Regions from separate parts of the Blastococcus sp. SYSU DS0753 genome, predicted to be linked through region 2. Evidence: riboswitches for the same ligand, from Rfam matches in the RefSeq annotation. Region 2 holds a riboswitch; the other holds the start of a gene.

Region 1 (7,728 bases), on a different contig from region 2:
CGGTGACCGCGGCGTCGAAGCCCCGGTCCTCGACGGTGGCGCCGACGATCAGCCCGTCCCCGGTCACGCCGTCGTCGTACGGCACCAGGTACACCTGCCGCCCGCGCACCAGCGCCCGCACGGTCCCCTCCAGCAGGCCGGCGGCCCCCCGCATGCGCAGGATCTGCCCCTTGACCGGCCGGACGGGCAGCGGGGGAACCCCGGTGAGCGCGCCGCTGCGCGCGCCCAGGGCCACCACGACGGCGTCGGCGGCCAGCTCCGTGCCGTCGGCCAGCCGCACCCCGGCGGCCCGGCCGTCCACGACCCGCACCTCCGCGACCCGGGAGGACACCAGCCGGACGCCGGCCGCCTCGGCGGCGGCCAGCAGCCCGGCGTGCAGGGCCCGGCCGTCCACCGAGTGGTCGCCCGGGACGTGCAGGGCGCCCCGTACCCGCGGCGACAGCGACGGCTCGCGGCGCCGGGCGGCCCGCGCGGTCAGCCGCTCGACGGCCAGTCCGAGCTCGCGCTGGAAGTCCAGCAGGGCATCCAGCGCGCGCATGTCGTCCTCGTCGAAAGCGACGACGACGGTGCCCTGCGTGCGCAGGCCCACCGGCACGCCACCGGCCCGCTCCACCTCCGCGACGAAGGCGGGATAGCGCTCCAGCGACGCCAGGCACAGCCGGAGCAGCGCCTCCTCGCCGTAGGCGGCCTCGGTGACCGGCGCGAGCATGCCGGCGGCGGCCTGCGACGCACCGCCTCCGGGCGCGTCGTCCACCACAGTGACCGGCAGGCCCCGCTGGGCCGCCCGCCACGCCACCGACAGCCCGATCAGCCCACCGCCGACGACGACGACGGTCACGGTCTGCCGCCCAGGGCCCGGAGCAGCTCACGGGTGGCGGCACCGGGGTCGGCCGCGGCCGAGACGGCGCCGACGACGGCCACCCCGGCGGCGCCGGCGGCGAGCAGGTCCGGGATCCGCTCGACGGTCACCCCGCCGATGGCGATCACCGGGATCTCGACCGCCTCGGCCACCGCACGCACTCCTGCCGGGCCGAGGGGAGCGGGCAGCCCGGCCTTCGTCGCCGTCGCGTAGGCGGGCCCGACGCCGAGGTAGTCGGCGCCCTGGGCCACCAGGAGGCGGGCGCGTTCCGGGTCCCGGGCCGTGCCGCCCAGCAGGTGCCCCGGGCCGGCCAGCCGGCGGACGACGTCGAGCGGCAGGTCGTCGGCGCCCAGGTGCGTGCCGTGGGCGCCGACGGCCAGCGCCAGGTCGACGCGGTCGTTGACCAGGCAGGTCGCCCCCGCGCCCGCGCAGACCTCCACCACCCGGCGGGCGAAGTCGTAGCGCTCCCGGTCGGAGGCGTCCTTGGACCGCACCTGGACCACCGGGGCGCCGGCGGCGACCGCGGCGGTCACCGCGTCGAGCGCCGCCCGGCCGACCCGGGCGTCGGTGAGGACGTGCAGGCACCCGAGGGACGCGGTCACGCCGCCGCCCGGCGGTGCCGCAGGGCGCCCGGCAGGGCCACGGCCACGGTCAGCAGCGCGGCCACGGCGAGGCTCACCAGCGAGGCCGACCAGCCGTTGGCCGGGTCGATGCCGAGGTCGGTCTGGCGTTCGGTCCACCACGTCGTCCAGGCCGCACCCGGACCGGCGAAGAAGGTCGGCAGCGTGAGCTGGTAGGCCACGAAGCCGGCCACCCAGGGGAGCAGGAGCAGCGGGCGGGCGCGCGCGGTGTCGGAGGTGTCCCACGCCCCCCGGGGCAGCAGGAAGTAGGCGACGACGAAGACGCCGATGAGCGGGACGAACACCGCGCCGATCAGGAAGAGGAACGGCTCGTAGGCGGCGAGGTCGAAGGCCAGGGCGAGGGTGGTCGCCACCACGCCGACCGCCACGGCGAGCACGCGGCGGTCGAGCCGGGCCACCACGTTCTGGGCCGACACCGCCGTCGAGTACACGTTGGCGAACGCCTCGTCGACCTCCACCACCAGCAGCACCAGCACGGCGACCAGACCCAGCGGGACGGCGAGCATCGCGTCGATGACGTCGAGCCCGCCGCGGCCGTAGGCGGCCAGCGCGATGACCCCGAGGCTGAACATGGCCACGGTGGCCAGGCCGTAGCCGGACGCCGTCCCGACGAAGGCGGTCCGGCCGCTGCGGACGTGCCGGGTGTAGTCGGCTGCCAGCGGGAACCACGAGATCGGCAGGGCGATGACGATGTCGGCCGCCGTCCAGAAGGACGTCGCCCCGCCCTCGGTCACCGGTGGCAGCGGCTCGGACAGGACCTGGACGAAGAGGTACGCGATCGCGGCGATCGCCGCCCAGACGGCGTAGCGCGCAAGCACCCGCACGACACCGAGCGGGCGCAGCGCCATCAGGGTGGCGAAGGCGCCCGCGGCGATCGCGAACGGCCAGCGCGGCGCGTCGAGGGCGCGCGCGGCGGCCTCGGAGATGATCAGGATCTCGAAGGCGGCCCAGCCGACGCACTGCACGAGGTTGAAGCCGGTGGGCAGGAACGAGGTCCGCCGGCCCAGCAGGCCGCGGAGCAGCACCATCGCCGGCACGCCCTCGCGGGCGCCGGCGGCGGCGCCCAGCCCCAGCAGCACCGACCCGATGACCGCGCCGACGACGATGGCCCCGATCGTGTGCCACAGCGGCCGGTCGGCGAGGACCACGAAGGTGGCTGCCACGGGCAGCAGCAGGCTGATGCCCAGGCTGGCCCAGAGGCCGGCGGTCTCCCGCAGGCCCAGGGTCCTGGGCGGCGGCTCGGACAGGGTGAGGGGCGCATCTCCCCCGCGGGTGGCTGCGCCGACGGTTCCGGACGTGCTCATGATCGCTCCCTACGCCGGCATTACCCGGTCAGGTTCCAGCGGTCGGCGGCGCGGCAGCCGCCCTCTCAGCCCGGTCGATCCGAGCTCCCGCACCACGGCCTCGGCCGTGACACCGCCACCCTAGGCCGTCTCGTACAGTCGGCGCCCGTGCCGGTCGACGAGCTGCCAGTCCGCCATGCCGAGGCCTTCGCGGACGCCACCCGCCATCCCTTCCTCGCCGCCGTGCGGGACGGCACGATCGCGCCGTCGGCCTTCGACACCTGGCTGGTGCAGGACGCGCGGTTCGTCGCCGACCTCCTCCGCTTCCAGGCGCGGCTGCTGGCCCGGGCGCCCCGGCCGGCCCAGGAGGTGCTCGCCCGCGGAGCCCTGGCCCTGGTCCAGGAGCTGGACTGGTTCGAGGAGCGGGCGGCGGCCCGGGGACTGGACCTCTCCGCGCCCGCGCTGCCGGCGACGACCGCCTATGCGGAGCTGCTCGAGCGGCTGGACGGCGCCGATGTCCCGGCCGCGCTGACCGCGCTGTGGACCATCGAGCGCACCTACCTCGACGCCTGGTCGGCCGCGCTCCCGGGTGCACCGGCCTACCGGGAGTTCGTGGAGCACTGGACGGCGCCGGAGTTCGGCGGGTACGTGGCGGACCTCGCCGCGGCGGTGGACGCGGTCGGCGGAGGCGACGAGCGCGTCTTCCTCGAGGTGGTCACCGCAGAGGTCGCGTTCTGGGACATGGCGGTGGCGACGGGATGAGCCTGGCCCGTGAGCTCTGGACCGCCGAGGCCGGCCTCGCCGCCGCGGCGCTGTCGCACCCGTTCGTGCAGGGGATCGCCGACGGCACGCTGCCGCGGGACCGGTTCGCCGGCTACGTGGCCCAGGACGCGTTCTTCCTGGAGGCGTTCGCCCGGGCCTACGCGCTGGGCGTCGCGCACAGCCCCGACCGCGCCACCCTCGACGTCTTCGCCGACCTGCTGGCCGGGGTCCGTGAGGAGCTGGGGCTGCACGCGTCCTACGCGCAGCGCTGGGGCATCGACCTGACCGCCGTCCGGCCGGGGCCGGCGACGTCGGCCTACACCGACTTCCTGCTGGCCACGGCCTCGCTGGGCGGCGTGGCGCTCACCTGCGCGGCGATGACCCCGTGCATGCGCCTCTACGCCCATCTCGGGCAGTCGCTGGCCGACCGCGCGTCGGGCCCGTACGAGGAGTGGGTGCGCACCTACGCCGACCCGGGCTTCGAGGAGCTCGCCGCCACGCTCGAGCGGCTGCTCGACGCCGTCGCCGTCGACACCCCGGCACTGCGGGCGGCCTACTCCCGGGCGATGCAGCTGGAGATCGGCTTCTTCGACGCCGCCTGGCGCGGCGTCTGACCGGTGCGGCCGGGTGCGCCGCCCGATCGGGAGGTGCCTGCTGATTCAGCCGAGCAGGCCGACCAGCAGGTGGGCGTTGAGCCCGATGATCAGGGCCGCGATGACGCTGCCGGCCACGGTGGTGGTCCGGCGGTTCACCCAGCCGCCCATCAGGTCGCGGCGGCTGGTGAGCCACAGCAGCGGCACCAGGGCGAACGGGATGCCGAAGGACAGCACCACCTGCGACCACACCAGCGCGGTGGTGGGGTCCCCGCCCAGCACCAGTACGGCCAGCGCCGGGGCCAGGGTGATCAGCCGGCGGGTGAGCACCGGGATGTGCCGCTTGAGGAACCCGGCCATGACCACCTGGCCGGCGTGCGTGCCCACCGAGGAGGAGGCGAACCCCGAGGCCAGCAGCGCGAGGGCGAAGGCGAGCGCGGCGCCGGTGCCGAGCTGGTCACCGAGCCCGGCGTGCACGCCCTCGAGGCTGTCGACGCCGCTGTCGCTGGTGAACAGCTGCGCGGCGATGACCAGCATCGCGGCGTTGACCAGCCCGGCCAGGCCCATGGCGACGACGATGTCGATCCGCTGAGCCCGCAGCAGCCGGCGGCGCCCCTCGTGCGTGCGGCCGGCGGTGACCGCGTCGCCGTAGCGGCCGGGGGTGAGCGCGGAGTGCACGTAGATCACGTGCGGCATGACCGTGGCCCCGAGGATGCCGGTGGCCAGCACCACGCTCTCCGCGCCGTCGAAGGAGGGCACCATGCCCCCGGCCAGCCCGCCCGGGTCGACGCCGGAGCCGAGGAGGGTGTAGCCGAACCCGATGCCGATGACCAGCAGCAGCCCCGCGATGACCCGTTCGAACGGGCGGTACCCGCGGGACTGCGCCGCCAGCAGGACGAAGGCGACGACGGCGGTGATGACGCCGCCGATCGGCAGCGGGACCCCGAAGAGCAGGTACAGCGCCACGGCGCCGCCGACGATCTCGGCCAGGTCGGTGGCGATCGCCACCGCCTCGGCCTGCAGCCACAGCCCCCGGGTCACGGGCTTGGGCAGCGTCTCGCGGCACAGCGTCGCCAGGTCGCGGCCGGTGGCCAGCCCGAGCTTCGCGGTCAGCGACTGGATCAGCATCGCCATGAGGTTGGCCGCGACGATGACCCACAGCAGCGTGTACCCGAACGCGGCGCCGCCGGCGAAGTTCGTGGCGAAGTTGCCCGGGTCGACGTAGGCGACGGCGGCGACGAAGGCCGGACCGAGCATCGACCACAACCGGCGGCGGCCCGGCTCGGCCAGCGGGGGGCGGTGCGCGGGGGCGCGCAGCGTCGTCGGCAGGACGGCGGCCTCGGTCTTCGACAGGTACACGGCGGTCCTCGCAGGCGGTCTCCGGGTGGGTGGTCGCTCGCTCCCTGCCCGCGCCGCGTGTCACGCCGGGGCCGACCCGTGGCCCCCCGGGGCCAAGGTCAGGCTTGCCTGCCCCGCCCGGTCCGGCGGGCCCGCTCGACCAGCGCGTCGATGCGCGCGGCGTGCGCGCCGCGCCAGTACACCCGCCCGCACACCGGGCACCGGGCGAAGGCGTCGTAGGTGCGGCGGGTGCCGGGCTCCAGCTCCGCCGCCACCTCGTCCTTCGGCACCGGGTGGACGGCGGCCCCGCAAGCGGTGCAGCGGGTGAGCGGCGCCAGCGGCAGGGAGAAGCGGTCGAGCACGTCGTCGAGCTGCTCGCCGGGCCGGCTCCCGCGGACGAGCGCGCCCTGCGGCAGGGCGCGCCGCATGAGCAGCCGCCGGTCCTGCGTGAGCAGCACCCGGCCCTCGGCGGCCGCCCGGGCGACCAGCGCGGCGTCGTCGGCGTCGTTCGACCAGGCGGCGTCGGCCCCGAGCAGCCGCAGCTGCCGCGCGAGGGCGCCCAGCCCGACGTCGAGGAGGAACCCACCGGGCGGGACGGCGACCGGCCGCGGCGCCGGGTCCACCTCGAGCACGGTGCCGGGGGCGGTCCGGTCGGCGGGCGTCGCCGGTGCGCCGTCCGCCCGGATCGTCCCCACTTCGGTCAGCGGGATCCCGGCGGCCTGCACCAGGTGCCCGGCCGTCGCGTCGGGGTCGAAGGGCAGCCGGCGTTCGCCCGCTCCCCGGTACCGCGGGGCGAGCAGCCACCGCAGGTCCGGGGCCGGCCGCACGCGCACCTCCATGGCGACGGGCTACCCCGGCCGGACGGCCGCCGACACGCGCCAGGCGTGCGCGGGCCTCTTCCTGGGCACGGAGGTGGCCGTCCGCCGATCCACCCGTGGAGGTCCTGTGTCCGAAGCAACCGCCCGTCCCCTCGCCCTCGTGACCGGTGCGTCCAGCGGCATCGGGCTGGAGCTGGCCAAGCAGTTCGCCGAGCACGGCTTCGATCTGGTGGTCGTCGCCGAGGACGCCGAGCTCGACGCCGCGGCCCAGCAGCTGCGCCAGCGCGGCGCCGCCGTCTCGCCCGTCCGGGCCGACCTCACGGTGCGCGCGGAGGTCGAGAAGGTCGTCGCGGCCGTGCGCGCGGCAGGCCGGCCGCTGGCCGCCGCCGCGCTGAACGCCGGCGTCGGGATCGGGGGTCGCTTCGCCGAGACCGATCTGGAGGCCGAGATCGGGATGGTGGAGCTGAACTGCGTGTCGACGCTGCACCTCGCCAAGCGGGTGGTGCAGGACATGGTGGTCCAGGGGGAGGGGCGGATCCTCTTCACCTCCTCGGTCGCCTCGCAGGCGCCCGAGCCGTTCCAGACCGTCTACTCCGCGACGAAGGCGTTCGTGCAGTTCCTCGCGCTGGGCATCCGCGAGGAGCTGACCGACACCGGCGTCACCGTCACCGCCCTGCTGCCCGGGCCGACCGACACGGAGTTCTTCGACCGGGCCGACGCCACCGACACCAGGCTGGGTGCCAGCGACAGCAAGGACGACCCCGCCCAGGTCGCCCGGCAGGGCTTCGAGGGTCTGATGAAGGGCGAGGCGTCGGTGTTCGCCGGCTCGGTGAGCAGCAAGCTGATGGGGCGGCTCTCGGCGCTCATGCCGGACGCGCTCGCCGGCAGGTCCCACAAGCCGATGACCCGGCCAGGGTCCGCCGAGTAGCCCGGGGGGCGGGGGCCTCCGGCGCGGTGCCGGCGATCAGCACCCGCAGCTGCCCCCCGGCGCCGGGGCGGTCAGCGGATCGACCGCCGGCCGGTGCACGCCCTCGTCGGTGACCACCGGTAGGCCCTCCCGCGCCCAGTACTCGAACCCGCCGATCATCTCGCGCACCCGGTAGCCGAGCAGGGCGAGCCGGAGCGCCGCACGGGTGGCGCCGTTGCAACCCGGACCCCAGCAGTAGGTGACGACCGGGACCGCGGGGTCCAGCTCCGCGGCCGCCCGGTCGGGGATCTCGGCGCCCGGCAGGTGCACGGCGCCGGGCACGTGCCCCTGGTCCCACGCCTGCGTGCTGCGGCTGTCGAGCAGGACGAACCCCGGCGCCCCCGACTCGAGTGCGGCGTGCACGTCGCTGACGTCGGTCTCCACGGCCAGCCGCCGGGCGAAGTGGGCGGCGGCCACGGCCGGTTCGGTGCTCCAGTCCATCACCGGGCCGACGCTAGGGGTGCCGC
Region 2 (7,728 bases):
GCCGCCGGTTCACCATGGCGTCCGGGCTCGACGGCCGGGTGCACCTGCGCGGTGACCTCGATGCCGTCGGCGGCGAGTACCTGCACACCGCGCTCGCCGCTCTCATGAACGGCGACCGCCCTGCCGGTGACCTCCGGTCCCACGCCGAGCGGCAGGCCGACGCGCTGGTCGCGCTGGCTCGCGGGGCTCTCGACGGCGGCTCGCTCCCCGACGTCCGCGGGGAGCGGCCACACGTGCGCGTGACGATCGACTGGTTCGCCCTGTGCGCCGCGCGCGGCGCTCCCGGTGTCGCTGGTGGTTCCTTGGGCTGGTCCGGTCCCATCAACCCCGAGACGGCACGCCGGCTGGCCTGCGACGCCAGTATCGCCCGCGTCATCACCGGCCCGGACGGGCTGCCCCTGGACGTCGGCCGAGCGCAGCGGACTTCATCCGCGGCGATCCGCCGGGCCATCGAGGTTCGCGACGCGCACTGCGTCTTCGCCGGCTGCGATGCACCGCCGGAGTGGTGCGACGTCCACCACGTCGTGCACTGGGCGCACGGCGGGGCGACGAGCTGCGACAACGGGGCACTCCTCTGCGAGCGGCACCACACCAGCTGCCACGAAGGCGGATTCACCATCCGCCGAGACCCCGGCACCGGCCGCTGGCGCACCTACCGGCCCGACGGCACGGAGATCCTGAGCCGCGCCGGCCCGTGACCGCTGCGGCGACGCCGCTCGGCTCACACCCCGCGCGGGGCGTACATGATCACCGCGACGCCGACGAGGCAGATCAGTGCGCCGGCGACGTCGTACCGGTCCGGCCGGAAGCCGTCGACGACCATGCCCCAGGCCAGCGAGCCGGCCACGAAGACCCCGCCGTAGGCGGCGAGGATCCGGCCGAAGTTCGCGTCCGGCTGGAGCGTGGCGGCGAACCCGTACAGCCCGAGCGCGATGACGCCGGCGCCGATCCAGGCCCAGCCGCGGTGTTCCCGGACCCCCTGCCACACCAACCAGGCACCGCCGATCTCGGCGACGGCCGCGAGGGCGAAGAGGACCAGGGACCGGGCGACGGTCACTCGACGGCCGCCAGGAACCGGCGGAGGGTCTCGAGGAACACCTCGGGCTGCTCCGAGTGCACCCAGTGGCCGGCGTTCTTGATCCGCACGAGCCGGGTGGACGGGAAGAGCGCGTCCATGTGCGGCCGGTCCTCGGGGAGCACGTAGTGGGAGTTCGCCCCCGCGATCCACAGCACCGGCCCGTCGAACACGGCACCGGGCGGGGGATCGGGGAAGCCGCGCAGCTCGCCGAGGTCTCGCTCGAGCAACTCCAGGTTCAGCCGCCACTGCCAGCCGTCCCCCGACTCCTCCCGGCCGAGGCTCTGGAGCAGGAAGCTGCGCACCATCCGGCTGGGCACGGCGGTGCGGAGGGCGGCGTCGGCGTCGGAACGGGACTCCAGCGCACCCAGGTCGATCGCCCGCATCGCGGCGATGAAGGCGGCGAACGGCGAGGCCTCCTCGTCAGGGTCCTCGGTCCGCCCGCCCTGCAGCGGGTACTCGACCGGGGCGATGTCGACGACGACGAGTGCACGCAGCAGCTCCGGCCGGCGCAGCGCCAGCTGCATCGCGACCTTGCCGCCCATGGAGTGACCGACGAGGGTGGCCGGCTCGCCGAAGGACTCCAGCTCGGCGGCGACCATCTCGGCCATGTCCACGTAGTCGACCCGCTCGGTCCACGGCGAGTGACCGTGGTTGGGCAGGTCGAGCAGGGTCACCCGGTGGTCGTCGGCCAGCCCCCTGGCGATCGTCGTCCAGTTCTTCCCCTGGCCGAAGAGCCCGTGCACGAAGACGACGCGCGGTCCGGCCTCGCCCAGCGTCCGGGCGGCGAGGGCCTCCTCGGGGTTCAACGTCACCCGGCGATTCCACCAGACGCCCGGCGCCGCGCCCCGCTCAGTCCAGCACCACCTCCGTCTCGCCGGTGTCGCCGTCCAGCGCGAGGCACCCGCCGTCGACGTGGCGGGGTCGCCATCCGGGGACGACACGTTCACGACGATCCGGCGGCGGCGCGCTCGGCTCCTGCGGGGCGGCGTCGCTTCCCGCCTCTACCGTGCCGGGAGGTCCACGAGGGGGAGCAGATGCCAGGACGACGCCGGAGCGCGACCAGCACTCGACGGTCGACGGGGACCACGAGGAAGGCCGCGCCACGGAAGCCGGCAGCGCGGAAGCCCACGCCGAAGAAGGCCGCGCCCGAGCTGCCCAGCGCGGGCCCGGGGGAGAGGGTGTGGGTGCTGGCCGTGCCGTTCCGCGCGCCCGCGCCGGGAGCGGTCTGGCACCCGGGCCTGCAGGCCCACGTGTGGGTGGGCCGGTCCCTGCCGCCCGAGCTCGCGCCCTACGACCCGCCGCCCTACAGCCTCGAGCGCTTCCTCGAGGACGAGCTCAACGAGGCGCCCCGCCCCCTTCCCGAGGCCCGGCCGCTCACGCCACGGGACCAGCAGTGCGACGGCGCCGACGTGGTGGCGGCCCATGCGGCCGCCGGGGGCAGGGTCTTCCTCCTCGGTGACGATCCCGGCGTCGGCAAGACCGGAACCGCGATCCTGGCGGTCAAGGCGATCGCCGAGCAGCGCGACGTCCGCACCGCGCTGGTCATCGCCGACCGGCCGGCCGCCATCACCATCCCGCACTGGGCGCGCTCGATCGCCGGCTTCGGCGACGGTGGCCTGCGCTGGTGCGTGACCACCTGGGACCGGCTGGGCAAGGTGGCGAAGCTGCGCTTCGACGTCGTCGTCGCCGACGAGGCGCACATGGTGCGGCACACGACGACGCAGCGGTGGAAGCACTGGAAGGCCGTCTCCGGCGCCGCGCGGGTCAAGGACACCCCGTACGTCCTGGCCGCGACCGCGACGCCGGCGCACACCCCCCTGGAGCTGCCCTACCTGGCGCCGGAGTTCGCCGCCCGGCACGAGGAGTCGATCAAGGACTGGGCCGACCTACCGAAGGCGCTCGAGCGGCACACGTTCCACGTGGAACGTGGCCGCTACGGCTGGCAGTGGACCGAGGACGCCGACGAGCGCCGGGCCGACCTCGCCCGGTTGCAGTCCTGGCTCGCCGACGCCGATCCACCGGCGACGCTGCATCGCCCGGCCCCCTGGGGACCGGTGTCGGTGACGGGGACGCCGGTGCTGCTCAGCCCGGCCGAGCGGGCGCAGTACGAGGCCGAGTGGTCGGAGTTCCGCGCAGAGATGCAACTGGCCCGGCGCGGCCGGCAGTCCGCCCGCGGTCGCGCGGCCCTGCTGCGGTTCCGGCAGAAGGCCGGGCTGATCCGCGTGCAGGCGACGGTCGACTGGATCAAGGCGCAGGTGGAGGCGGAGCGGCAGGTCGCGGTCTCGGTCGAGTTCGTGGAGACGGCGGCTGATCCGATCCGCGAGGCGCTGCTGGACGCCGGCATCCCGGTGGCCGGCATCTACGGGCGCGACCGCTTCGACGTCGAGGCCGAGCGGCTGCGGTTCCAGCGCGGCGACGCGGCGGTGTGCGTCTTCACGGTGACCGCGTCGATCAGCCTGCACGCCGGTGAGCTGCTGCCCGACGGGTCGACGGCGTCGGAGGCGCCCCGCGTGGGGTTGTTCCACCAGCCGCGGTTCTCCGGCATCCAGGCCCGGCAGGTCACCGGGCGCACCCACCGCGACGGGAAGGCCTCTCCGTGGCGGGTGGCGTTCGCGGCCGACACGGTCGAGGAGCAAGTGGCCCGGGTGATGGTCGAGCGGCTGGCGGTCAGCGGCTCCACGGCCGGGGCGGACACCTCGGCGCTGCGGGAGATCGCCGAGCTGCTCGACGCCGACTGGCTGCCCAGCACCGCCCTCACCGAGGCCTGAGCTCCACCGGGCTCAGGCTCCCGGCGTGGCCTGCAGGTCGTCGCGAGGCGTCACCAGGTCGGCCCGGACGGGATGGTCGCCGACGCCCGTCTCGGTCCAGGAGACCTCCACGACCTGCCCCGCGCGAAGGGAGCCACGGGCGCTGGGATGCAGCGCTCCCACCTCGACCCAGCAGTGGCCGGGGAGGTCCGGCGACTCGACGAGGCCGCCCCCCTCGTCGCCGTCCCACCGGACGACCGTGCCCACGCTCGTTCCGCTCTGCACCATCCGCCCAGCGTGGCGGGCGACCGACGAGCGGGCAAGGGACCACCACCGACCCGATCCGGCAGACCGCGACGCACCGCGCGGGCGGGCTCCGTGGCGGCTGCGCTCATCGCGGCGCGGCCGGCTCCAGCTCCAGGTGCGGGCCCGCGCCGACGACCGTCACCCGGTCGCCGTCCACGGCCGCCGCGGTGCCGTCCGCCAGCCCGAACACGCGGTGCCCCAGGTCGCGCGCCGCTTCCCGGAGGGCCTCCTCCGACGCGTTCGGGAAGTACGGCGAGCCCAGGTGCGGCACGACCAGGACGTCGACCAGGCCGAGGCCCACGGTGTCCTCCGGTCGCGGCTGCTCCGACTGGCTCAGCGCGAGGTGCGGCCCGAGCACCATGCTGCCGGCGCTGATCCCGATCAGCAGCCGCTCACCGAGCAGATCGGGCAGCCGGTCGGCCAGGCCCGAGCGGCGCAGCCACCGCAGCAGGTGCGTGGTGTCCCCACCGGTGAGCACCAGGACGTCGGCCGCCTCCAGTCGCGGCTCCCACACCTCGGCCTCCAGCGCCGAGACGTCGACGATGTCGACCTCGGCGAACCCGGCGCGCTGCAAGTTCACGAAGTCGGCGATCAGCCAGCCCTTGTCGCCCGCGATGACGTTGGCCGCCGTGGGGACGACGGCGGCCCGCAGCCCGCTCAGCGGGCGTCCGGCCAGCTCCTCCGTCGCCGCGACCAGCGTCGGGTCGCAGAGGCCGGCGGAGGTGAGCAGCAGCCTCATGCCGGGCAGAGCCAGTCGTCCGACGACGGCGCCACGGCTCCCTCCAGCGGCGGGAAGTGCGTGCGGAAGGTGAACGCCTCGGGGGTCGGGCCGTGCGCTCGCAGGTGCCGGATGCGCGCCTCCGCGTCGTCGGTGGTCGGCAGGGTGCCCGCCGGGATCCACCACAGCGCGGTCGTCGCCTCGGCGGCGCGGGAGAACCACTCCCGGCGCCGCCGCATGATCTGCACGTGCCGCCCGCCGAAGACGTAGGCGGCCAGCGACTCGACGTCCCGCCAGACGGTGAGGTTCACGATCACGCCGTGGCTGCCGGCGGCGTCCCAGCCGAACGCCTGCACCGAGGTGGCGTTGCCGTCCTCGGTCTGCAGCCGCCAGACGAAGCCGGGCGCCCGGTCGGCCTCGGCGTTGACCTCGTCCAGGGCGGCCATGAAATCGGCCAGCACGGGGCTGTCGAGCGGGGCGAGCAGGCGGGAGACGTTGACCTGGGCGAGGTGGTGGTCCACGGGCCGACCGTAGGGCACCCGCCCGTCCGTCGACGAGGTCGGTGGTGACGGCCCCCGGCCCGCTGCGCTAGGTTCGAGCCCGTACGTGGCACGGGGTGTCCCGCCCGGGACTGAGAACACACCCGTCGAACCTGCTCCAGTTCGCACTGGCGAAGGGATGTCACCGGCATGTCCGATGCTGTGGAAGTCGTCGACCTGCGCGCCGCCCGCGCGGCGCTGCGCGAGAACGCACCGCTCGTCCACTGCCTGACCAACACGGTGGTGCAGACGCTCACCGCCAATGCCCTGCTGGCCGTCGGCGCGGCGCCGGCGATGGTCGACGCCCCGGAGGAGGCCGAGGACTTCGCCGCCGTCGCCTCCGCCGTCCTGGTCAACGTGGGCACCGTGCACCAGCGCACCGCCGCGGCGATGCGGCTGGCCGCCCGCTCGGCCGGCGCGGCGGGCACCCCCTGGGTGCTCGACCCGGTGGCCGTGGGTCCGCTGGCCTACCGCACGGCGCTCGCCGGCGAGCTGGTCGAGCTCTCGCCGGCCGTGGTGCGCGGCAACGCCTCGGAGGTCATGGCGCTGGCCGGCGCCGGCGCCGGCGGCCGCGGGGTCGACAGCACCGCCGGCGCCGATGACGCGGCGACCGCCGCCGCACAGCTCGCGGCACGCACCGGGGGTGTGGTGGCCGTCAGCGGCGCGGTGGACCTGATCACCGACGGCGCGCGGACCATCCGGGTGGGCGGCGGCTCACCGCTGCTGACCCGCACCACGGGTGCCGGGTGCGCGCTCGGCGCCCTGGTGGCGGCCTACGTCGCCGCGACCGGCGACGCCCTGACCGGTGCGGTGGCAGGGCACGCGCACGTCGCGCTCGCCGCGGAGCGGGCCGCCGAGACCGCCACGGGGCCCGGCACGTTCGCGCCCGCCTGGCTCGACGCCCTGGACGCCGTCGGCCCCGACGACCTCGCGGGCGCGGACGTGCGGAGCGACTGATGCGACCGCCGTTCGACCCGACGCTCTACCTGGTCACCGACACGGAGCTGTGCCGGCCACGGTCGGTGGCCGACGTGGTCCGCGCGGCGGTGGCCGGTGGGGTCACCGCCGTCCAGGTGCGCGACAAGCACGCCTCCCGCCGGGACCTGCTGGCGCTGACCCGCTCGGTGCAGGCCGCGCTCGCCGACCGGCCGGACGTGGCCGTGCTGGTGAACGACGCCCTCGACGTCGCCCTGCTGGCCGGCGCCTCCGGCGTGCACATCGGGCAGGAGGACCTGCCGGCGGCCGAGGTGCGGGCGGCGCTCGGACCCGACCGGTTGCTCGGCCTCTCCGTGGAGAGCACCGCCGACCTGACCGCCGCCCTGCGGCTGCCGCCGGGCACCGTCGACCACGTGGGCCTGAGCCCGGTGTGGGCGACGCCGACGAAGCCGGAGGCGGGCCCCGGGCTGGGCCTCGACGCGGTGCGGGAGCTGACGGGCGCGGCGCACGCGGGCGGGTTGCCGGCCGTGGCGATCGGCGGCATCGACGCCGCCCGGGCCGCCGCCGTGGCCGCCACCGGGGTGGACGGCGTCTGCGTGGTCTCCGCGGTCTGCGCCGCCCCCGACCCACGCGCTGCGGCCGCGGCGCTCCGTGCCGAGCTCGCCCCGGTGGGTGCGCGATGACGCCCACGGCGCTCACCGTGGCTGGCAGCGACCCCAGCGGCGGAGCGGGCATCCAGGCCGACCTGAAGACCTTCAGCGCGCTCGGCGCGTACGGCACGGCGGTGCTCACCGCGCTCACGGCGCAGAACACCCGGGGAGTCACCGGGGTCCACCCGGTGCCAGCCGACTTCGTGGCCCAGCAGCTGCACACCCTGCTCGACGACGTCGACGTGCACGCCACCAAGCTCGGCATGCTGGGCAGCGCCGACGTGGTGCGGGCGGTGGCGGGCGTGCTGGCCGAGCGGCGCCCCGGCCCGGTCGTCTGCGACCCGGTGATGGTGGCGACCAGCGGGCACCGGCTCATCGACGACGACGCGGTGGCCGCCGTCCGCACCGAGCTGCTGCCGCTCGCGGACCTGATCACCCCGAACGTGCCCGAAGCCGCCGCGCTGCTCGACGGCGAGCCGGCCACCGACGTGGACGGGCTGCACGAGCAGGCGCGGGCACTGCTCGACCTCGGGCCCGGCGCGGTGCTGCTGAAGGGCGGCCACCTCGGCGGCCCCGACAGCGTCGACGTGCTGGCCACGTCCGCCGGGACGACGGAGACCCGCCGCCCCCGGATGACCACGACGGCGACGCACGGGACCGGCTGCACCCTCTCGTCGGCGTTGACCGCGCTGGCGGCCCGCGCCGGTGCGCCCCCGGACTGGGCAGCCCTGGTGGAGCCCGCCCGCGACTACCT

Evidence for each region. A riboswitch is a leader RNA that binds a small molecule or an ion and turns the genes downstream of it on or off. The one in region 2 is predicted to bind thiamine pyrophosphate.
Region 1: another riboswitch for thiamine pyrophosphate. It lies ahead of ACI799_RS18640 (purine-cytosine permease family protein); the one in region 2 lies ahead of thiM (hydroxyethylthiazole kinase).

What each region holds. Positions count from the first base shown of each region.
Region 1 is NZ_JBJHAT010000032.1:3,371-11,098, forward strand. Features, by position in the region: gene thiO (glycine oxidase ThiO) at 1-838, opposite strand, end outside; gene thiE (thiamine phosphate synthase) at 835-1,461, opposite strand; gene ACI799_RS18640 (purine-cytosine permease family protein) at 1,458-2,804, opposite strand; TPP riboswitch at 2,794-2,905, opposite strand; gene ACI799_RS18645 (thiaminase II/PqqC family protein) at 2,952-3,545, shown strand; gene ACI799_RS18650 (TenA family protein) at 3,542-4,159, shown strand; gene ACI799_RS18655 (Nramp family divalent metal transporter) at 4,205-5,497, opposite strand; gene ACI799_RS18660 (Mut7-C RNAse domain-containing protein) at 5,596-6,315, opposite strand; gene ACI799_RS18665 (SDR family NAD(P)-dependent oxidoreductase) at 6,422-7,222, shown strand; gene ACI799_RS18670 (rhodanese-like domain-containing protein) at 7,259-7,702, opposite strand.
Region 2 is NZ_JBJHAT010000017.1:18,460-26,187, forward strand. Features, by position in the region: gene ACI799_RS13630 (DUF222 domain-containing protein) at 1-698, shown strand, start outside; gene ACI799_RS13635 (YnfA family protein) at 722-1,057, opposite strand; gene ACI799_RS13640 (alpha/beta fold hydrolase) at 1,054-1,890, opposite strand; gene ACI799_RS13645 (helicase) at 2,263-3,846, shown strand; gene ACI799_RS13650 (hypothetical protein) at 3,859-4,113, opposite strand; gene ACI799_RS13655 (Type 1 glutamine amidotransferase-like domain-containing protein) at 4,217-4,870, opposite strand; gene ACI799_RS13660 (DUF3291 domain-containing protein) at 4,867-5,370, opposite strand; TPP riboswitch at 5,452-5,545, shown strand; gene thiM (hydroxyethylthiazole kinase) at 5,539-6,345, shown strand; gene thiE (thiamine phosphate synthase) at 6,345-7,007, shown strand; gene thiD (bifunctional hydroxymethylpyrimidine kinase/phosphomethylpyrimidine kinase) at 7,004-7,728, shown strand, end outside.